Regions from separate parts of the Streptococcus dentasini genome, predicted to be linked through region 2. Evidence: predicted binding sites of a transcription regulator. Region 2 holds the regulator's gene; each other region holds the start of a gene.
What was found. Region 2 encodes CtsR, which represses protease genes until heat stress. Its sites were predicted from a motif close to TTGGTCAAAAAAGGTCAAANA; they were not measured.
Positions count from the first base shown of each region.

Region 1: a site for CtsR is predicted at 3,561-3,581, ahead of ACVR1G_RS02675 (ATP-dependent Clp protease proteolytic subunit). Genes of this name have one in related genera too.
Region 3: a site for CtsR is predicted at 2,184-2,204, ahead of ACVR1G_RS02100 (ATP-dependent Clp protease ATP-binding subunit). Genes of this name have one in related genera too.

Region 1 is NZ_JBRUHS010000002.1:253,062-259,511, reverse strand. Features, by position in the region: gene ACVR1G_RS02690 (cystathionine gamma-synthase) at 244-1,338, shown strand; gene ACVR1G_RS02685 (MalY/PatB family protein) at 1,357-2,517, shown strand; gene upp (uracil phosphoribosyltransferase) at 2,849-3,478, shown strand; gene ACVR1G_RS02675 (ATP-dependent Clp protease proteolytic subunit) at 3,810-4,400, shown strand; gene ACVR1G_RS02670 (YlbF/YmcA family competence regulator) at 4,860-5,303, shown strand; gene ACVR1G_RS02665 (DUF2129 domain-containing protein) at 5,308-5,616, shown strand; gene ACVR1G_RS02660 (ABC transporter substrate-binding protein) at 6,081-6,450, shown strand, end outside.
Region 2 is NZ_JBRUHS010000008.1:66,204-72,653, forward strand. Features, by position in the region: gene dusB (tRNA dihydrouridine synthase DusB) at 1-120, shown strand, start outside; gene ACVR1G_RS07205 (SLAC1 family transporter) at 158-1,060, shown strand; gene ACVR1G_RS07210 (ATP-dependent Clp protease ATP-binding subunit) at 1,117-3,561, opposite strand; gene ACVR1G_RS07215 (CtsR family transcriptional regulator) at 3,554-4,021, opposite strand; gene ACVR1G_RS07220 (acetate kinase) at 4,797-5,993, opposite strand; gene ACVR1G_RS07225 (class I SAM-dependent methyltransferase) at 6,056-6,450, opposite strand, start outside.
Region 3 is NZ_JBRUHS010000002.1:127,331-133,780, reverse strand. Features, by position in the region: gene ACVR1G_RS02100 (ATP-dependent Clp protease ATP-binding subunit) at 1-2,151, opposite strand, end outside; gene argF (ornithine carbamoyltransferase) at 2,376-3,350, shown strand; gene ACVR1G_RS02090 (DUF1797 family protein) at 3,503-3,733, shown strand; gene ACVR1G_RS02085 (amino acid ABC transporter permease) at 4,260-4,949, shown strand; gene ACVR1G_RS02080 (amino acid ABC transporter ATP-binding protein) at 4,949-5,683, shown strand; gene ACVR1G_RS02075 (ferrous iron transport protein A) at 6,424-6,450, shown strand, end outside.

The DNA.
Region 1 (6,450 bases), on a different contig from region 2:
CAAGTGAAGCAATAATCTGATTATGTAGGCTTTGTTTACAGCCAGCCTTAACATTAACAGTACAATCAAGAATAAATACAAATAAGGAAGTGAAGGGAGTGACTTTCTGCGAAAGACTATGACCTGCCATTTCCTTTTTGTTATAGCATTTTTTTATAACAGCCTATCGATAATAAATATTGGCATGTTCCAGATTTTGGGAAAAAATCGTGCTAAAATAAAGAACAAAAAGGAGGCCTATTGATGACAGAACAATATAAATTAGCGACCTTGCTGGCACACGCAGGAATTAATTCTGATAAGGAGACAGGAGCGCTTGCTTCTCCAATCCATTTTTCAACAACGTATCAGCATCCCGAATTTGGCCAATCGACTGGTTTTGATTATACTCGCACTAAAAATCCGACCCGAGCAACGCTGGAACAAACTTTAGCGGCTATTGAACAGGCGGATTATGCGATTGCAACAAGTTCAGGAATGAGTGCTATTGTCTTGGCTTTTGAGATTTTTCCAGTCGGCAGTCATGTGGTGGCCGCACGCGATTTATATGGTGGTTCCTTTCGCTGGTTTAATGATAAGGAGAAGGAAGGCCGTTTCTTTTTTGATTATGCCAATACTGAGGCCGAAATGCTGGCAGCCATTACAGATACTACCGATATTGTCTATATTGAAACCCCAACCAATCCGCTGATGGTTGAATTTAATATTGAGAAAATTGCTAACCTAGCCCATGAGAAGGGGGCTGCTGTTATCGTGGATAATACCTTCTACAGTCCAATTTATCAAACTCCTATCACTCTGGGAGCTGATATTGTTGTCCATTCGGCGACCAAGTATTTAGCTGGACACAATGACGTTTTAGCTGGGGTAGTTATTACGAGTAATCAAGATTATTACGACAAACTTTTTTATAATCTCAATACAACCGGTCCCAACCTATCGCCTTTTGATAGTTATATGCTGATGCGTGGTTTAAAAACACTGAAGCTTCGTATGGAAGCTTCCACAGCTAATGCGAAACAAGTAGTGGCCTTTTTAGAACAATCTCCAGCAGTTAAAGAAGTTCTCTTTACAGGTAAGGGAGGGATGATTTCTTTTAAGGTTGTGAATAAAGATACTATCCCATCCCTTATCAATCAATTGCAGGTTTTTACCTTTGCTGAAAGCTTGGGTGGAGTAGAAAGTCTGATTACCTATCCGGCGACTCAGACTCACGCTGATATCCCAGCAGATGTCCGGGCTTCTTACGGCCTGACTGACGATTTGCTGCGCCTCTCGATAGGTATTGAAGATGCAGATGACCTAGTAGCTGATTTAAAACAAGCCTTAGAAGGCTAAGTATGAAAGAAGGATTGCATGACACATTACGATTTTACAACCCTACCCAACCGACTTGGTAACCACTCTGTCAAATGGAAGGAAGTGGAGGAAGATAAGGATTTGCTTCCCCTTTGGGTGGCAGATATGGATTTCTTAACCTTTCCAGAAATGCAAACTGCTATTCAGCGCTATACTGATTTTGGAGTTTACGGCTATCCCTATATTTGGGATGGTGTAGTTGAGGCCATTCAAAATTGGGAAAGAGCAGAGCATGGCTATCAGGTGGATAAGGAAGCCATTGTTCTTATTGAAGGGGTTGTCCCTGCTATATCAGTAGCCATTCAGGCTTTTACTCGAAAACAAGATGCAGTTCTTATCAATACACCGGTTTATCCTCCCTTTGCCCGCTCTGTCAAACTCAACGACCGCCGATTGATTGAAAATTCTTTGGTGGAAAGAAATGGTCATTTTGAACTTGATTTTGATCAGTTAGAAAAAGATATCGTAGAAAATCAAGTCAAACTTTATGTTTTTTGCAGTCCTCATAATCCTGGAGGACGGGTCTGGACAGCTAAGGAATTGCAAAAAGTAGCAGAGCTCTGCCAGAAACATGGAGTTATTCTGGTTTCAGATGAGATTCATCAGGATTTAGCCCTGTTTAATCATAAACATCACAGTATCAATACTGTCGGTGACTTTGGTCAGTTCAGTCTGGTTCTCTCCAGTGCCACAAAAACCTTCAATGTTGCCGGAACTAAAAATAGCTTTGCGATCATTGAAAATCCGGAATTACGAGTTCAATTTAAGAAGCGTCAACTAGCTAATAATCAGCATGAAGTTCCGACTATCGGCTTGATAACAACAGAGGCTGCCTTTCGTTACGGCAAACCTTGGTTGACCGAATTAAAAGCGCTTCTGGAAAAGCACAGCGATTTTCTAGCAAACTATCTAGAGCAGCATACTAAGATCAAGGTCATGAAACCAGAAGGCACCTACCTTGTATGGTTGGATTTCTCAGCCTATAATCTATCAGACGAGGAGCTTCACAAAAAAATCAAAGAAGAAGCCAAGCTCATCCTCAATGTCGGATCGACCTTTGGTAAGGAAGGTGTAGGTCATGCCCGCCTCAACCTTGCTACTCCTACATCAGTCCTGCAGGAAGCCTGTGAACGATTGGCTAAAGCTTTTCCAAAATAATGAGGCTATATAAGTAGATAAGAGGTGCTGACTCTTTCTTTGTCTTGTATACAAGTCTTTTGCTTCCATCATAGTATGGAAGTTTTTTCTTATGAAGTAAAATCTACAAGGAATAAGATGAGATCAAAAAATTCTAAAAATTGGGGTAGCCCCCTTTTGTTTATAGGGTCTATAGACAGTCTTGGAATGGATAGCTGTAGGTTTAACGGTTCCTAGTTGATGCCATTTTTCTAATGAAATAACAGTTATGCCCGTTAAAATCTCGGCCTATTTGGTATAATAAAGAAAATAATCTTAGAAAGAAGGCAAGCTTCTTGTAAGCTAATGTATTATGGGAAAATTTCAAGTTATTTCACACCCACTGATCCAACACAAACTCTCAATTCTGCGTCGTGAAGATACGTCCACGAAAAACTTTCGTGAATTGGTCAATGAAATTGCTATGCTTATGGGATATGAGGTTTCGCGTGACCTTCCACTAGAAGATGTAGAGATTCAAACACCAATGACCAAGACAGTACAAAAGCAGTTAGCTGGTAAAAAATTGGCTATTGTTCCTATTCTTCGAGCAGGTATTGGCATGGTTGATGGTCTTGTAAGTCTAGTACCAGCTGCCAAGGTCGGTCATATTGGTATGTATCGCGATGAGGAGACTTTGCAGCCTGTAGAGTATTTGGTCAAACTGCCTGAGGATATTGATCAGCGGCAGATTTTCTTAGTAGATCCTATGCTGGCAACTGGCGGCTCGGCTATTTTGGCTGTGGACTCTCTTAAAAAACGCGGTGCAGCTAACATCAAATTTGTCTGTCTAGTCGCAGCACCGGAAGGAGTCAAAGCACTTCAAGAAGCTCATCCCGACATTGATATTTATACGGCAGCCCTCGATGAAAAGTTAAATGATAACGGCTACATTGTACCTGGGCTTGGTGATGCTGGCGATCGTCTCTTTGGTACCAAATAGGTCTGTAGATTTACTTGGCCATCTTGTCTAACAGTCTGTTTGCTGGACTGTTTTTTTATGAAATTGTGAAAAGTGAGTTTTTTATTTGACCTTTTTTGACCAAATAGATATAATAAGGTCACGTTTTAGTAATGAAACATGGATTCGTCCTCAGAAAAGAGCAGCTAGTTGCTAAGATCTCAGGTCTTACAGCCACGGCTCCTCTGGGAGATAACTGATTTAGGAAGTCTGTATTTTGGTTGATTTACGTTTTTTCAGCCAGATGTTACTGATATTTGCTAAGCACGATTTATCCGTCGAGTCCTTAATATTTTGATCAAAGGAGAATACTATGATTCCAGTAGTTATTGAACAAACTAGTCGTGGAGAGCGTTCCTACGATATTTATTCACGCCTCTTGAAAGACCGCATCGTCATGCTGACAGGTCCGGTTGAAGATAATATGGCGAATTCAGTTATTGCCCAATTGTTGTTCTTGGACGCTCAAGATAGTACCAAAGATATTTACCTCTATGTGAATTCACCTGGTGGCTCTGTATCAGCTGGCTTGGCTATTGTAGACACTATGAATTTTATTAAATCAGATGTCCAAACAATCGTTATGGGAATGGCTGCATCGATGGGAACCATTATTGCTTCCAGCGGTGCCAAAGGCAAGCGCTTTATGTTGCCGCATGCAGAATACATGATTCACCAGCCGATGGGCGGCACTGGCGGTGGTACGCAACAGTCCGATATGGCTATTGCAGCTGAGCACCTCTTGCAAACGCGCCAAACTCTGGAACAAATTCTGGCAGATAATTCAGGTCAATCGCTTGAGAAGGTCCACGTGGATGCTGAGCGTGATAACTGGATGACAGCTCAGGAAACACTCGAATATGGCTTTATCGATGAAATTATGGAAAACAATGCCTTGAAATAAGATTTAGCGAATAATAGTTGAAAGAGGCTGAGGCAAAAAGTCCCGCCTCTTTTGAATTGCCCTAGATTTATCAAATAGCGCAGAGGTGGGATTGAAATGCTCCAGTGGAGTTTGGCAGTCTGGGGATAGACTGCCAAAGCCTGCCACCTAAAAACAGGAAAGTGGTAGAGGGCTGAGCCTAAAAATAGGAAAGTGAGGAAAATCAAAATCGTGATTTTACCACGATTTACTGATTTTTGTCCTACTTTCATACTTTTTCATAAACCTTTAGCGCAGCTGACTTTCCTTTTCCTAAAAGATATAAGGGACTGTTAAAGGTGGAAGTTTTAAAAACACGAGAGTGAGCAGACCGTTTAAGGAGAGATTGATTTAAGTCATTGACCAGGAATCAGGGAGCGGTGAGAACCCAATTAAAAATTTTTGAGTTCTTTCCATTCTCCTTTTTGTTATAATAGGGATATGTTAAAAATCAATCAGGATTTGTTAGCCATTGATCACCAAATTGACATGCTGGTTAAAGCGATTTTAGAGACCCCTCAAGTGCAGACCTATCGTACGGCCAAAGCAGTTTTGACTGCTGACAGCGATTTGCAAGAAAAAATTCTCCAATTCCAAAACTTGCAAGAGAGCTATGAGGAGCAGAAAAATTATGTTAATTTTAGACCGGAAGTAGCCCAGTTAAGGCGTCAGGTTTTGGCTCAGAAGCGTCAGATAGATATGACGCCTTGCGTCCAAGATTTGAGACTGGCTGAAGTAGCCTTGCAAAAACTTCTGGCCGATTTAACGACTCAAATTTCTCAAGCTGTTTCGCCAGATATATTTGTGGATACAGGTTTGCCCTTTGCACCGCATAAGCGCCAGCATGGACACGGTAGAGGAGAAAATATTCGAGAGAAGGGATAGGAAAATGTTTAATAAGCAAGAACGTAAGGGGATTATCGTCTATCTCTATTACAATCGCGATGCCAGAAAGCTAAATCGTTATGGTGATATGCTTTACCACTCTAGGCGTTTTCGCTATGTGCATCTCTACAGTGATGCGCAAAAGCTTGAGGGGACAATAGCGGCCTTAGAAAAGTTAAGATTTGTTAAGGAGGTACGCCTGTCATCTTTAGATAATATTGATCGCGATTTTGTCGGAAGTTTGTATCGCAATCAGGAAGAAGTGGGTGATGAAACTGATGATCTGGATATTGGTTCGCTTCCTACACTCTAGTTTTGTAGCTAGTTTCGCCCTGTCAGTCTGTTAAAAATTGCTGGAAGTAGTTTTTGTGCTAATCTCTAGTGTTGGATCAAAGATCTAGCGCTTGAGGCCAGTACAATTTTACCCAGCTTTTTCTTTTTACCAATTATAGGTATATTTGTGCCTTTATCTCAGTCTCAGAAAAGTCTTATGTTATTACGAATTAGTAATAATGCTGAAACCCCTTTCTTGACGCTTTTTATCCTGATTAACGAGCGAATCTTCTTGACAATTATCAGATAATTCTGTATTCTATACAGTAGGCTTTTAAAGCTAGGAGGGGGTCAAATATTATGGCCGACCTTTGTGCTTTTCAATCTAAATCCACCTGAATACAACCGTAAGAAAAGTTAGCTACCTTAGTCATTATAGCAACGGTGTGCAGCATTGGGGCTATTTGGGTGGGTCAAGTATCTTTATTAAGGAGAAATAATCTGATGTATAAAAAGATTATCGCAACTGGTATGCTTCTGCTGGCTGCTGTAACATTAGTAGCCTGCGGTAAGTCTCCTGATGTTACCAGCAATGCCGCTGGGACAAAAATTGGCGACACCATTAAAATCGGTGTAGATATGGAGCTGACAGGTCCTGTATCTGCTTACGGATCGGCCGAAAATCAAGGTATCAAGCTGGCTGTTAAAGAAATTAACAAAGCCGGTGGTGTAGATGGCAAAAAGCTAGAATTAGTGACCAAGGACAATAAGTCTGACAATGCTGAAGCTTCTACATCGGCAACGAACCTAGCTGTTCAAAGTCAAGTTAATGCGATTATTGGCCCTGCCACATCTGGAGCGGTTTCGGCAGCTT
Region 2 (6,450 bases):
CGTGGTCTGGCACCTTACTACCTCAGAGGAACATCGGGTGCTGCTAAAATCCGCGGAGCTGTTGCTCGCGCCAACAGTTTAGCACAAGTCAAAGAAATCTTTGAAGCTGTTCCAAACTGAGTGGCTCCTAATGCTGCCCCCCGCACAAGGAGAATTTATGAAGCAATCACTGCCCCTAGCTTTGACTGGGTTATTACTGGGAATGACCGCTTTAGTTAACTTAATCGGGAAATTTGTCAGCCAGCCAATCGCCCAAATGCTATTAATTCTTACAGTCATTCTATGGTTGATTTTAACAGGTTATCTCATCAGCCATCAAGAGGATTGCCGAAAGCAGTTAGCAGACCTCCTGCCAGCATCAACCTTTCCAACCTACTTTATGGCTATGATGCTGTCCCCCTTAGTTCTACCTTTGCCTAAACTAGCTCTGACGCTGATTTGGACTGCGGGGCTTATCGGGCATCTAAGCTTTCTGCTCCTTTTTACAAAGTTAGCCTTGACTAAACCTAGCTGGAAAACACTTTATCCTGGTTGGTTTGTCATCTATGTAGGACCAGCTGCTGCTTCTATTTCAGCAAGAGTCATTGACCAAACAAACATTGGGTGGGCTATTTTTTACCTGACCTCTCTAGCCTATGTTATCTTAATGCTGCTTCTACTTTATCGCTTAGTCAAGTGGCCGCTGCTCCCTGCGCAGATTCCCAATGCTGCTATTATGGCGGCCCCCAGCTCCCTCTTACTTCTGGCTTTGCTTCAGCTTTCTCCAAGTTACTCTGGTATCATGGTAAGCTGGTTTCTTATTTTGTCGCAGGGATTTTATTGGGGGACGGTAATTTTTCTAGCCAAACAGATCAAAACTTGGTTTGTTCCAACTTTTTCTGCCTTTACCTTTCCTAGCGTCAGCACAGCAACTGCCCTAGTTCTCAGCCTTATGCGTCTTAAATTAAATGATGGTTGGCTATTGAGGCTGAGTCAGTTTGAAATTTTATTAGCCACGGTTGTTGTTGCTTATGTTGCTATCGGCTACCTTATCTATTTTAATTCTAAAAAAGCATCTTAGGTTTAAAATCTAAGATGTTTTTTCTTTTCTGTCTGTCGTACTGTAGTCATTCTGATTTAGGCAATAGTAAACTTTAACTTACCATTGTGGCTGCCGATTTTCAGTGTTGCCCCTGTTTCAAGCTCACCTGAGAGAAGCAATTCTGACAATTTATCTTCTACCTGCGTTTGAATGCTGCGACGCAGAGGACGGGCCCCCATTTCAGGATCATAACCATGCTCAGCTAGAATTTTAAGAGCTGCTGGCTGTACCTTGAGAGTCATCCCTTTATCAGCCAAGGCTTGCTCCAAAGGTTGCATCATCAATTTGACAACTTGCCGAATATCTTCAGGTGTTAAGTTATGGAAGACAATTTTTTCATCGATTCGATTGATGAATTCTGGTCGATAATTTTTCTTGAGTTCTTCCATGATGCGTGACTGCATAGCATCATAATCTTGACTGAGCGCTTTAGCACCAAAACCAACTGTCTTATCATCACGCAAGGCCGTTGCCCCCAAATTGCTGGTCATGATGATTATGGTGTTGGAAAAATCAACCTTGCGTCCCCGGCTATCGGTCAAGACCCCATCATCCAAGACCTGCAGCAAAACGTTGAAAATATCTGGATGGGCCTTTTCAACTTCATCAAAAAGGAGGACAGAATAAGGCTTTTGGCGAACCTTTTCTGTCAGTTCTCCACCCTCGTCGTAGCCAACGTAACCTGGAGGGGCGCCATTGAGGCGACTGGCCGCAAATTTCTCCATATATTCAGACATATCAAAGCGAATAAGAGCAGATTCATCATCAAAAAGGAGTTCTGCTAGAGCCTTAGCCAGCTCGGTCTTTCCGACCCCCGTTGGCCCAAGAAACATAAAGGAACCGATCGGACGTTTGCCTGTACGGATACCTGATTGATTGCGACGAATAGCACGTGCTACGGCAGACACAGCGTCGTTTTGACCAATCACTCGCTTATGCAGCTCCTTTTCCAAACTGAGGTAGCGTTTATTGTCCGCCTGTGTCATCTTTTCAACGGGGATACCCGAGAGCTTGCTGAGGGTACGCATAATATCATCATCTGTGATAGGACTTGGTTCAGGCTTGTCAGCAACCTCTGAATCTTGCTCAAGAAGTCTACCGACAGAACGAAAATCACCAGCCAGCAAGGCTTGATCAGCAGATGTTAGAAACTCAGGTGCTGATTTTTTTACCGTATTTTGGACACCAGCGCTGGTTTCATCTAAAAGATCAATAGCTGAATCAGGTAGATTCTTGCTAGTTAAGTAACGGTGGGCAGCCTTGACAGCCGTTAAAGCGGCTTGGTCAGAAATTGTAACATTGTGGTAGTTCTCGTAACTACCTTTCAATCCTAGGATAATCTGGTAAGCCTCATCTACTGTTGGTTCCTCGATTAAAACTTTAGCAAAACGGCGAGAAAGAGCGGCGTCCTTTTCGATATGTTTGGAGTACTCCTCTTGGGTTGTTGCTCCAATCATATGCAGACTACCACGCGCTAAGGCCGGTTTCAAGATATTAGCAGCATCTAAGGTACTGTCAATACCACTACCAGAACCCATAATGGTGTGAACCTCATCAACAAAGAGAATGATATGACCATCAGTTTCTACTTCAGCAATAATTTGGTTCATGCGCTCCTCGAAATCACCGCGAAAACGGGTCCCAGCTACTACTGACATCATATCCAATTCCAAGACACGGAAATCAGCCAGCTCATAAGGAACCTCTCCTTCCACAATGCGCTGAGCCAGTCCGTAAGCCAGAGCCGTCTTTCCGACACCAGCATCACCGACTAAAACCGGATTGTTTTTAGTTTTACGGCTGAGAATCTGAAGCATACGGGTCACTTCTTCGTCTCGACCAATAACCTTTTCCAGCTGGCCGCTTTCAGATAAGGCGGTTAAGTCACGAGTGAAATCTGCCAGCTCTCCGGGACTAGCTTGGGGAGTCATCATATTATTAAAATTGCTACTGCCACTTTTCTTAGGTTTGGTCAGCTCAAAAATAGCCTTGATATCATCTTTGGTAAGACCGGCATAGCGTTCCAAGACCTTACGTAAATCAATTAAGCGGAGCTGGGCATCGCCTTCATCCTGTGTCAAAAAACCAGCCTGTTCCAAAATACGCAGGGCCATATTATCACGCGTCAGCAAGAGAGACATCAAAACGTGCTCGCTGCCAATTTCATCAGCTTTCACGGCCTGAGCAATCTGACCGGCATAGTCTAAAACACGCCTCAAGCCCAGTGAAGCAGTTAGAATATGCTGGGCATTAACAGTTCGCAGGGGCTTACGACGCATGATCAGAGTAGCAGCGTCCTCATATTCATCTAAATCAATCTTATCAGCAAAATCTGCCAAAGTCAGACGGGCGACTGTTTCATCAATATCGGCCATAGCCAACAAAATATGCCATGTTTCCAAATATTGACTCTGAAAACGAGCCGCTTGATACTGGGCACGCCCAAATATCTCTTGCATTTTCAGGGAATAATCAGTCATAAGGATTTCCTTTTCTATCTAATCGTTGAATAATCTTTTTGAGCATACGAGCACGAATGTGCGGTGCATCGTCACCTAAAACAGCATCTGAAGATGAAGCTAGAATGATGTTGCCTTCACGTTCACTGATTATATCTTGGTCATAGAGCTGCTGAATGAGATCATCAAAAACCTGTTCACTAATACTCTCACCAATAGAATTAGCCAATGCCCCGAGGAGATGGTGCTTATCAGAGAAAGCTACCTTAGCGATACGGATGTAACCGCCCCCACCACGTTTGCTCTCAACAACATAGCCCCTGCTTTCCGTGAAGCGGGTCTTGATTACGTAATTGATTTGGCTGGGTACAACATCAAATGAATCTGCTAAGTGCGAGCGCTTAAGCTCCGCAATTCCCGACTGAGCTAGGATCTTTTTGATGTACTCTTCAATACTATCTGAAGTATTTTTTATAGGCATAGACTACCCTTCCTATCTTTGACTAACTTTGACTATTATACCTCAAAAAGACAATTTTGGAAAGTTAAAAGCATGCAATGATAAGAAATCTCAAGTGATTGGGAAAACAAAAAACGAGTCTGGGACAAAAGGCCAGACCCATTAGTATTATCCTAGATTTACCGGATCGACGCAGTGGTTGGGAGTAAGACTTGTTGGCTATCCAAGAAGTCTTACCCCTGCACAGTTCGCTTTAGCACCAATGATGCTGATTGGCGGTCCCGCTTCCCTAACTTTAGGCGTCCCCTTAAACAGTCCAGTGGACTGTTTAACGACCACGCAAGTGATAGCTCCAACAGTTTGGGGAACTGTTGGAGGATAGCCAATTCTATGAACGTGAGTTAAAAGATCTAGTAGACCTTTTTAATTGAGAAATAAAGCTTGTAAAGCCAGTAAGCCAGTGTCAAAATGCTCCGATGGAGTTTGGCAATCTGGGGATAGCCAAAACCTGTCATCTAAAAACAAGAAAGTGGCAGAGGTTTGAGCCATAAAATAAGAGAGCGAGGAAAATCAAAATCGTGATTTTACCACGATTTACTGATTTCTGTCCCACTCTTCTTCTCTATCACCGTATTTGTTAATTATCAGTCGATAGGCAAAGAACACGATGAGCTCCCCCGCACTAATTTTTTTTGAAATTAGACCAGCTGTGACACTCTCCCTAATTTAAGACATTTACGAGGAATAACGACTTTACTCTAATAGTAAGACTCATTTTTACAATGCAGACGCACTATCAGTCAATATTTTTTAAACGCTCAACATCACGTGCAATCATGAGCTCTTCATCAGTTGGAATAACTAGAACTTTGACTTTTGATTTTGGAGATGAGATATCACCAACATAGCCAAAAACATTTTTCTCAGGATCAAGCTCCATACCGAACCAACTCAAACCAGCAATAATATCTTGGCGCATACCGATGGCATTTTCACCCATACCAGCCGTAAAGACTAATGCATCGGCTCCATTGAGAACGGCAAAATATTGTCCGATAAATTTTTTCAATCGATCAATAAAGATATTGTAGGCTAAGACAGTATTTTTATCCTGAGCCTGAATACCAGCTTCAATGTCACGCATATCACTAGAGTTTTCTGATACCCCAGCCAAGCCCGACTGCTTATTTAGCATATTGACTACATCAGCAGCATCCTTTAAGTCTGGATCTTGAGCAATCAGATAGGGGATGATAGCCGGATCAATATCACCTGAGCGCGTTCCCATCATAGGACCAGCCAAAGGAGTGAAGCCCATCGAAGTATCAACTGACTCGCCATGGTAATTCGCCGTTATAGATACACCATTACCAATATGGGCTGTTATCAATTTAAGTTCTTTCAAGGGACGCCCCAAAAGCTTAGCCGCCTCCTGAGCAACATACTTGTGACTGGTACCATGGGCGCCATATTTGCGTACCTTGTAATCGCGATAATATTTCTGCGGAATAGGATAGAGGTAGGCATATTTAGGCATAGTTGTATGGAAGGAAGTATCAAAAACAACAACACTAGTAATATCTGGCAGGATTTCCTTAAAAGCACGAATACCAGCCGCTGCTCCAGGATTATGAAGCGGTGCTAAAAGTGCTAATTCCTCTACCTGCTCAATAACCTTTTCATCCACTAGAGCAGATTCTTTAAAGTACTCACCACCAGCAACAACACGATGCCCAACTCCGGTAATTTCAGCAAAATCAGCAATGATACCATGTTTGGTTAGATCTTCTAGCAAGATACGGACGGCAACCGTGTGATTTGGAATATCAAGCGTTTGTGAGTCCGATTTGCCATCGTATTTAACAGTTGAAATAGAATCTTCTAAACCGATGCGCTCAATTAGTCCTTTAGCTAGAACTTTTTCATCAGGCATCTGATAAAGCTGCCATTTAAGGCTCGAACTTCCAGCGTTAATTGCGATTGTTTTTGACATAAGTTACCTCCCATAAAATGTAATCGCTTTCTAAAACAGCAACCTCATTATAACAGATTTTTTTACGGAAGAATATAATCAGCTGACCATTTTTTGAAGTTTTCCATGAATTCCAGCAAATTTTCACGATCTTGTAAATCAGTCAGAGGATAGACAAAAGTCTCAGGGGCTTGTGCAGCCTGCTTCTGTAAGACAAAGATAGATTTAGCATTATTAGGACTACCAAAAAGTTGATCTGGCAAGGTGATAACTGAAACAAGATTCGCATAGCCCTTTAGCCACTCCTTAAGCGGATCACTCTGGGGACTTGTCAAAAGATTAACCGGGGCTAAAAAAATAGCAAACCCAGTCTTCTTTAAATACTTCAAAGACTGTTCCATCAAAAGGTGATGAGCATAGGTATGTTCATGTTTAACTGCCACCTGATATCGACTAGCAATGGTATCATCTGGATAGT
Region 3 (6,450 bases), on a different contig from region 2:
GGTAATCGCATCTTCAATATGCTCCTGAATGGTACGACGCAAAGGTCTCGCCCCCATCTTAGGATCATAGCCAAGATCAACTAATTTCTCTTTAACCTTAGCTGTGACATCAAGATGGAGTCCATTGGTAGCTAGACGATTATTAACATCTTCCAGCATCAAATCAACAATCGTCAGTAAGTTTTCCTTACTGAGGGCTTGGAATTCAACGATACCATCGAAACGATTCATAAATTCTGGACTAAAGAAGTTACCCAACTCTCCCAGAACGGAATTAGTACGACCCTCACGAGCCGCTCCAAACCCGACTGAAGCTTCCACTTTACCAGTACCAGCATTTGAAGTCATGATGATAATAGTATCTTTGAAGCTGACTGTACGGCCTTGACCGTCTGTCAGACGACCATCATCTAGCACCTGCAAGAACATATGCATGACATCTGGGTGAGCTTTTTCGACTTCGTCTAAAAGAATAAGTGAATAAGGATTACGGCGGACTTGTTCAGTTAATTGACCAGCTTCTTCGTAGCCAACATATCCTGGAGGGGCCCCAACTAGCTTAGCCACAGCATGTTTTTCCATATATTCAGACATGTCGAAACGGATCATACTGTCAGCAGAACCAAAGAGTTCAATCGCTAACTGTTTGGACAGCTCAGTCTTACCAACACCGGTTGGGCCGACAAAAAGGAAACTACCAATAGGGCGATTCGGAGCTCCCAGACCGACACGGTTACGGCGGATGGCCTTAGCAATCTTATCAACAGCAGCATCTTGACCGATAACATGAGATTTCAAATCATCTGCCAGGTTGACCAACTGCGATTGTTCTTTTTCTTTCAAATCACCGACAGGAATATTGGTTTTTTCTTCCACAATTGCTTCGATATGTTTTTCAGTGATAACCGGAATATCTTGGTCCGATAATTGCTGAGCCTGCATTTCTTTATATTTAGCAATTTGATCACGGAAGTAGGCTGCTTTTTCAAAGTCTTCTTCACGTGTAGCCTGTGCCTTGAGATTTTCTGCCTCAACTAAACGCTTGTCGATATCCTTAGGATCAACAAAGTTGAGCGTTAAATTCATCTTGGAGCCGGCCTCATCCAAAAGGTCAATAGCCTTATCGGGCAAGAAGCGATCTTGAATGTAGCGGTTAGAAAGAACGGCAGCAGCTTCAATAGCGTCATCTGTGTACTTAACATGGTGATAATCCTGATATTTAGGCTGAATACCGCGTAAAATCGTAATGGTCTCTTCAACAGACGGTTCGTCAACCTTAACTGGCTGCATCCGTCGTTCAAGTGCAGCATCTTTCTCAATGATTCGATATTCATTGAGTGTGGTAGCTCCGACCAGTTGCAGATCACCGCGGGCAAGAGCTGGTTTCAGGATATTACCTGCATCCATACTGCCATCGGTTGTTCCTCCAGCCCCAACAATTTCATGGATTTCATCAATAAAGAGAATCACATCTTGGCGTTGACGGATTTCTTCCATCAACTTTTGCATGCGTTCTTCAAATTGCCCTCGGATACCTGTTCCTTGTACTAGACTGACAACATCCAAACGGATAACCTGTTTGTTTTGCAGTTTCTGAGGAACATTGCCATCGACAATTTTTTGAGCTAAGCCCTCGACGACAGCAGTCTTACCTACACCGGGTTCCCCGATCAAAACCGGATTGTTTTTTGTCCGACGGTTGAGGATTTCAATCACTCGCACGATCTCTTGGTCGCGCCCAATAACAGGATCAACATCACCGCGACGGGCAATGTCTGTGACGTTGATACCAAATTCCTCCAAGATTCCTTGAGGTTGCTGAGGTGCTTGGGGCTGCGGACGGCGTCTGCGGTTGTTGCCGCCTCCTCCACCGTTGTTGCCATTTCCATTGCCGCCTGATCTACCAGCTTCTGTTTGAGGAGCGTTAGGCAGTTCTTGGTTAAAAGCGCGAAAATTGTTTAAATCACCAAAGAAATCATCAAAGAAAGAATCCATGGATTGGTTAGTGGGGTTACTATTGAGAATATTTTCTGGATCAGCTTTCATAATCTGGTAGCAGTTCTGGCAGAGATCAATCTGCTTTTGCTGCCCATTGACATTTGTGTATAGATGTATGCTAGCATCGTTAAGTTGACAATTTTGACATAACATAGGATTACCTCCAATCTGACTGATTTGGCCTTATAGTCAATAAAGGTCAAATTCTATGCTGTTATTATAACACTCATAACTTAGAAATCAAGTAAAAAGATTATAATTTTAGCAGAGGAAGAGTGAGAGTGCTAATTTTATAAAAATGAATAAAATACAGTTTATTCTTGACAAAAACGCAAAATATTATAGAATTATTGTATAAAAATACAAAAGGGGTAACCATGGCAAAATCATTTTTAAAAGAAATAGACTTCACAAAACAGGAACTGCTAGATTTAATTACCCAGTCTGCTAAGTTTAAGCAGCTCAAAAAGGATAAGATTCCTCATAACTATCTAGAAGGACAAAATATTGCTCTCATTTTTGAAAAGACTTCTACTAGAACACGTTCAGCCTTTACAGTGGCAGGACAAGATTTGGGAATGAACGTTACCTATCTAGGTACTGGTGAAATCCAGCTGGGTAAAAAAGAATCAATTATTGATACAGCCAGAGTTCTCGGTTCTATGTTCGATGGCATCGAATATCGCGGATTCAGGCAGGAAGATATTGAGACCTTAGCTGCCCATGCCGATGTTCCAGTTTGGAACGGTTTGACAGATACCTGGCATCCTACCCAGATGATAGCGGACTTTTTGACTCTGACGGAGCACTTTGGCAGCCTTGATGGTTTGAGTATCGCCTACCTAGGAGATGGCCGCAATAATATGGCTAATTCCCTTCTGGTAACATCAGCCATTCTCGGTGTCAACTGTACCATTATTGCCCCCAAAGACTTACAGCCTAGTAAGGCTATCATTGATTTAGCACACCTGCACAATACAGGTGCTGTATTAAAAGTGACGGATGATGTGATAGACGTAAAAGGGGTCGATATGATTTATACGGATGTCTGGGTGTCCATGGGAGAAGAAGTCGATTTCAAGGATAGAATTGACTTGCTCCTGCCTTATCAGGTCAACAAAGAGCTGCTTGATTTGGCTGATAATCCTGACCTGATTGTTATGCACTGCTTGCCAGCTTTCCACGATACCAATACCGATATTGGTTATAGCATTTACGAGCAGTACGGCTATAGTGAATTAGAAATTACCGATGAAGTCTTTCAAAAGTACAGCTCGGTTATTTTCCAAGAGGCAGAAAATCGTATGCACGCTATCAAAGCAATTCTTTACCAATCCTATCAAGAGAATTAATAATGTAAAAATCACAGTGATTTCCGGCCTTTCATCTATCTCAATCTTTTACTTTATGGTAAAATAGGGATAGTTAAAAACATTATGATGCAAGAGTTCCTGAAATTCATACGATATTTTGCGGATTTGTATCTTAGTTAAGGAGAATCTACATGGAATCACATTTGGTGAGAATTATTGATCGTCTGAATTTGATGACGACAGATGGAGGCAACTTAAAGAGGAATTTTGAACGTGATGGCCTCGTTGTTGCAGAAGTTTCTTTTGCTAACGACCCCGAAAATGGCCCTGTTTTCACATTGCGTGATATTAAGGCGCGTGAAACCTACACCTTTGACAGCATTGACTTGATTGCTATGGAAATCTATGATCTGCTCTACTAATTAAAAACAAAATAGAAATTAAAAAGATAATTGAATTGATCTTCAGGAGTTGGATTTAAAATCTAACACCTCGGAGGTCTTTTTCTTATTTTTAAACTAGCCTTGCCTGCTGTTCAAATCCAAAAGCAGGGGCCTGTGTATAGGATAAAATTTTTCAGCACCTATAATCAATCTCTTATAATAGCTCTGTGCAGTGATCAGTTGGGAGCTCCGCGTTTCGGTTTTTAGTTCCCTATTTTATTAAGTTTGCTGGACTATTAAGCGAGTATAATGAAGTCAACTTTACTGATCCCTAATCTTAGTTTTGCTGTGAATCTCTCACTCTACTAGCCAATATAGGCTTTCAATAGTCCGAATAATCTTTAATTCCTTTTTAATAGGGAGAACTAATTTTATAAACAGATATTGTATTATTATTCATTTTATGATAGAATTGGTTATAAAATTATTGATAAGCAGCTAAAATTTAAAATATATCTAGCTGGTCTTTAAGAATGGCTCAAAGCCGTATAATAGGAGTAAATCTGTGAATTTTGATTTTTCGTTTTTACCTAAATATTGGGGTTACTTTAACTATGGCGTGATTGTCACCATCATGATTTCTATCTGTGTCGTTTTATTTGGGACCATCTTGGGCGTTCTGGTGGCCCTTGCTAAACGCTCGCACATCAAGTTACTGAACTGGCTGGTTAGCTTTTATGTCTGGGTCTTTCGTGGAACACCTATGGTTGTTCAAATCATGATTGCCTTTCTTTGGATGGACTTTAAAAATGCACCGTCAATCGGTTTTGGTACGGTTGAGTTAGACTTTTCCCGCTTGATTCCAGGTATTATTATTCTGTCTTTAAATAGCGGTGCCTATATTTCAGAAATCGTTCGTGCTGGGATTGAAGCAGTTCCTAAAGGTCAGACCGAAGCGGCTTATTCGCTGGGAATTAAACCAGCCAAGGCAATGCGTTATGTGGTGTTGCCTCAGGCTTTTAAAAATATCCTGCCTGCCTTGGGAAATGAATTTATCACCATTATTAAAGACAGTTCACTCTTGCAGACTATTGGTATCATGGAATTGTGGAACGGCGCCCAAACGGTCTTAGCGACAACCTATATTCCACTGGAACCCCTCTTGTTCGCTGCTTTCTACTATTTGGTGCTGACAACTATTTTGACAGCTGGACAAAAGTCACTTGAAAACCGTCTTGGGAAAGGACAAAAATAATGACAGATACATTGATTAGTATTAAAAATCTGCATAAATATTTTGGCAATAACGAAGTTCTCAAAGGAATAGATTTAGAAATTAAAAAAGGAGAAGTTGTTGCCATCATCGGTCCGTCGGGATCAGGGAAATCTACTTTCCTGCGTGCCATGAACCTGCTGGAAGTGCCGACTAAAGGAACGATCAGCTTTGAAGGTGTTGATATTACAGATAAAAGAAACGACGTTTTCAAGATGCGTGAGAAAATGGGAATGGTGTTCCAACAATTTAACCTCTTTCCTAATATGAATGTACTGGAAAATATTACTTTAGCACCAACGAAAATCAAAGGACAGTCTCGACCTCAGGCAGAAGAAAAAGCCTATGAATTACTGGACAAGGTTGGACTGAAAGATAAGGCCAAAGCCAATCCAACATCGTTATCAGGTGGTCAGCAGCAGCGGATTGCAATTGCACGCGGTTTAGCCATGGATCCAGATGTTCTTCTCTTTGATGAACCCACATCAGCTCTCGATCCCGAAATGGTTGGGGAAGTGCTCGCTGTTATCCAAGACTTGGCGAAGTCCGGTATGACCATGGTTATCGTCACCCACGAAATGGGATTTGCCAAAGAAGTCGCAGATCGTGTTATCTTTATGGATGGTGGTGTCATCGTAGAAGAAGGGAGTCCGCAGCAGGTTTTTGATCAAACAAAGGAGGAGCGGACCAAGGACTTCTTAGGGAAAGTCTTATGAGAGTTAATAAGTAGGAGAATAGAGAAGGAATCAATTTCCCTCGTCTTTCTATTTTGCCGCTGGGATAAACAGAAAAAAGGCAAGTTCTTATAACGCGTTTGTATAAAGAGGCTGAGAATTTTTATCTCGGCTTTTTTAATTAGTATTGGTTAGCTGGCCGATACTAGGCAAGTTTTCTTATCATATTTTAGTTGTAACTTCTTTTTCTGGGGATTCATTATCAATGGAAAAAACGTATTATGCTCAATTTATAGTTGAAAAGTATTTTACAGTTTAAATCTGGAATAAGAACTGTTAAGAGCACCCTATTATAACCATTCTAATCTATTGAAAACAGGCGAATTTACAGCTTTTCTGTGCTATAATAAGGACAAATAAAATTAGTATTTATACTGGTTATTAAAGCACTCCAAGGACTCTGTGAAGCCGTTGTCTAAAAATTAGAAAGCTGCGATAATGGGAAAGGAAGAAATGATTACTGAGCAATTAGAGATTCTGGTTACCTTGCTTTCCTTTGAGTCTTTCATTGATGCCTTGCTTTGCGAGCTTAATTTCCAACTTCTGATCAGCCACTAGATAAGTAGAGCGGTTTTGCGACACGATATTTGGTTAGTTGATTTAACTAACCAAACGGAGTTAGCGAGAGGGGAGCCTATTCACCCTAGTATTTGGTCTTTGTTATCTGCGGAGCGCTTAGATAATAAGCTTCTGCCATAGCTTAATAAAAGGAGAACAAAACTGTGATTTTGCAAGAAGCTAGACTTAAT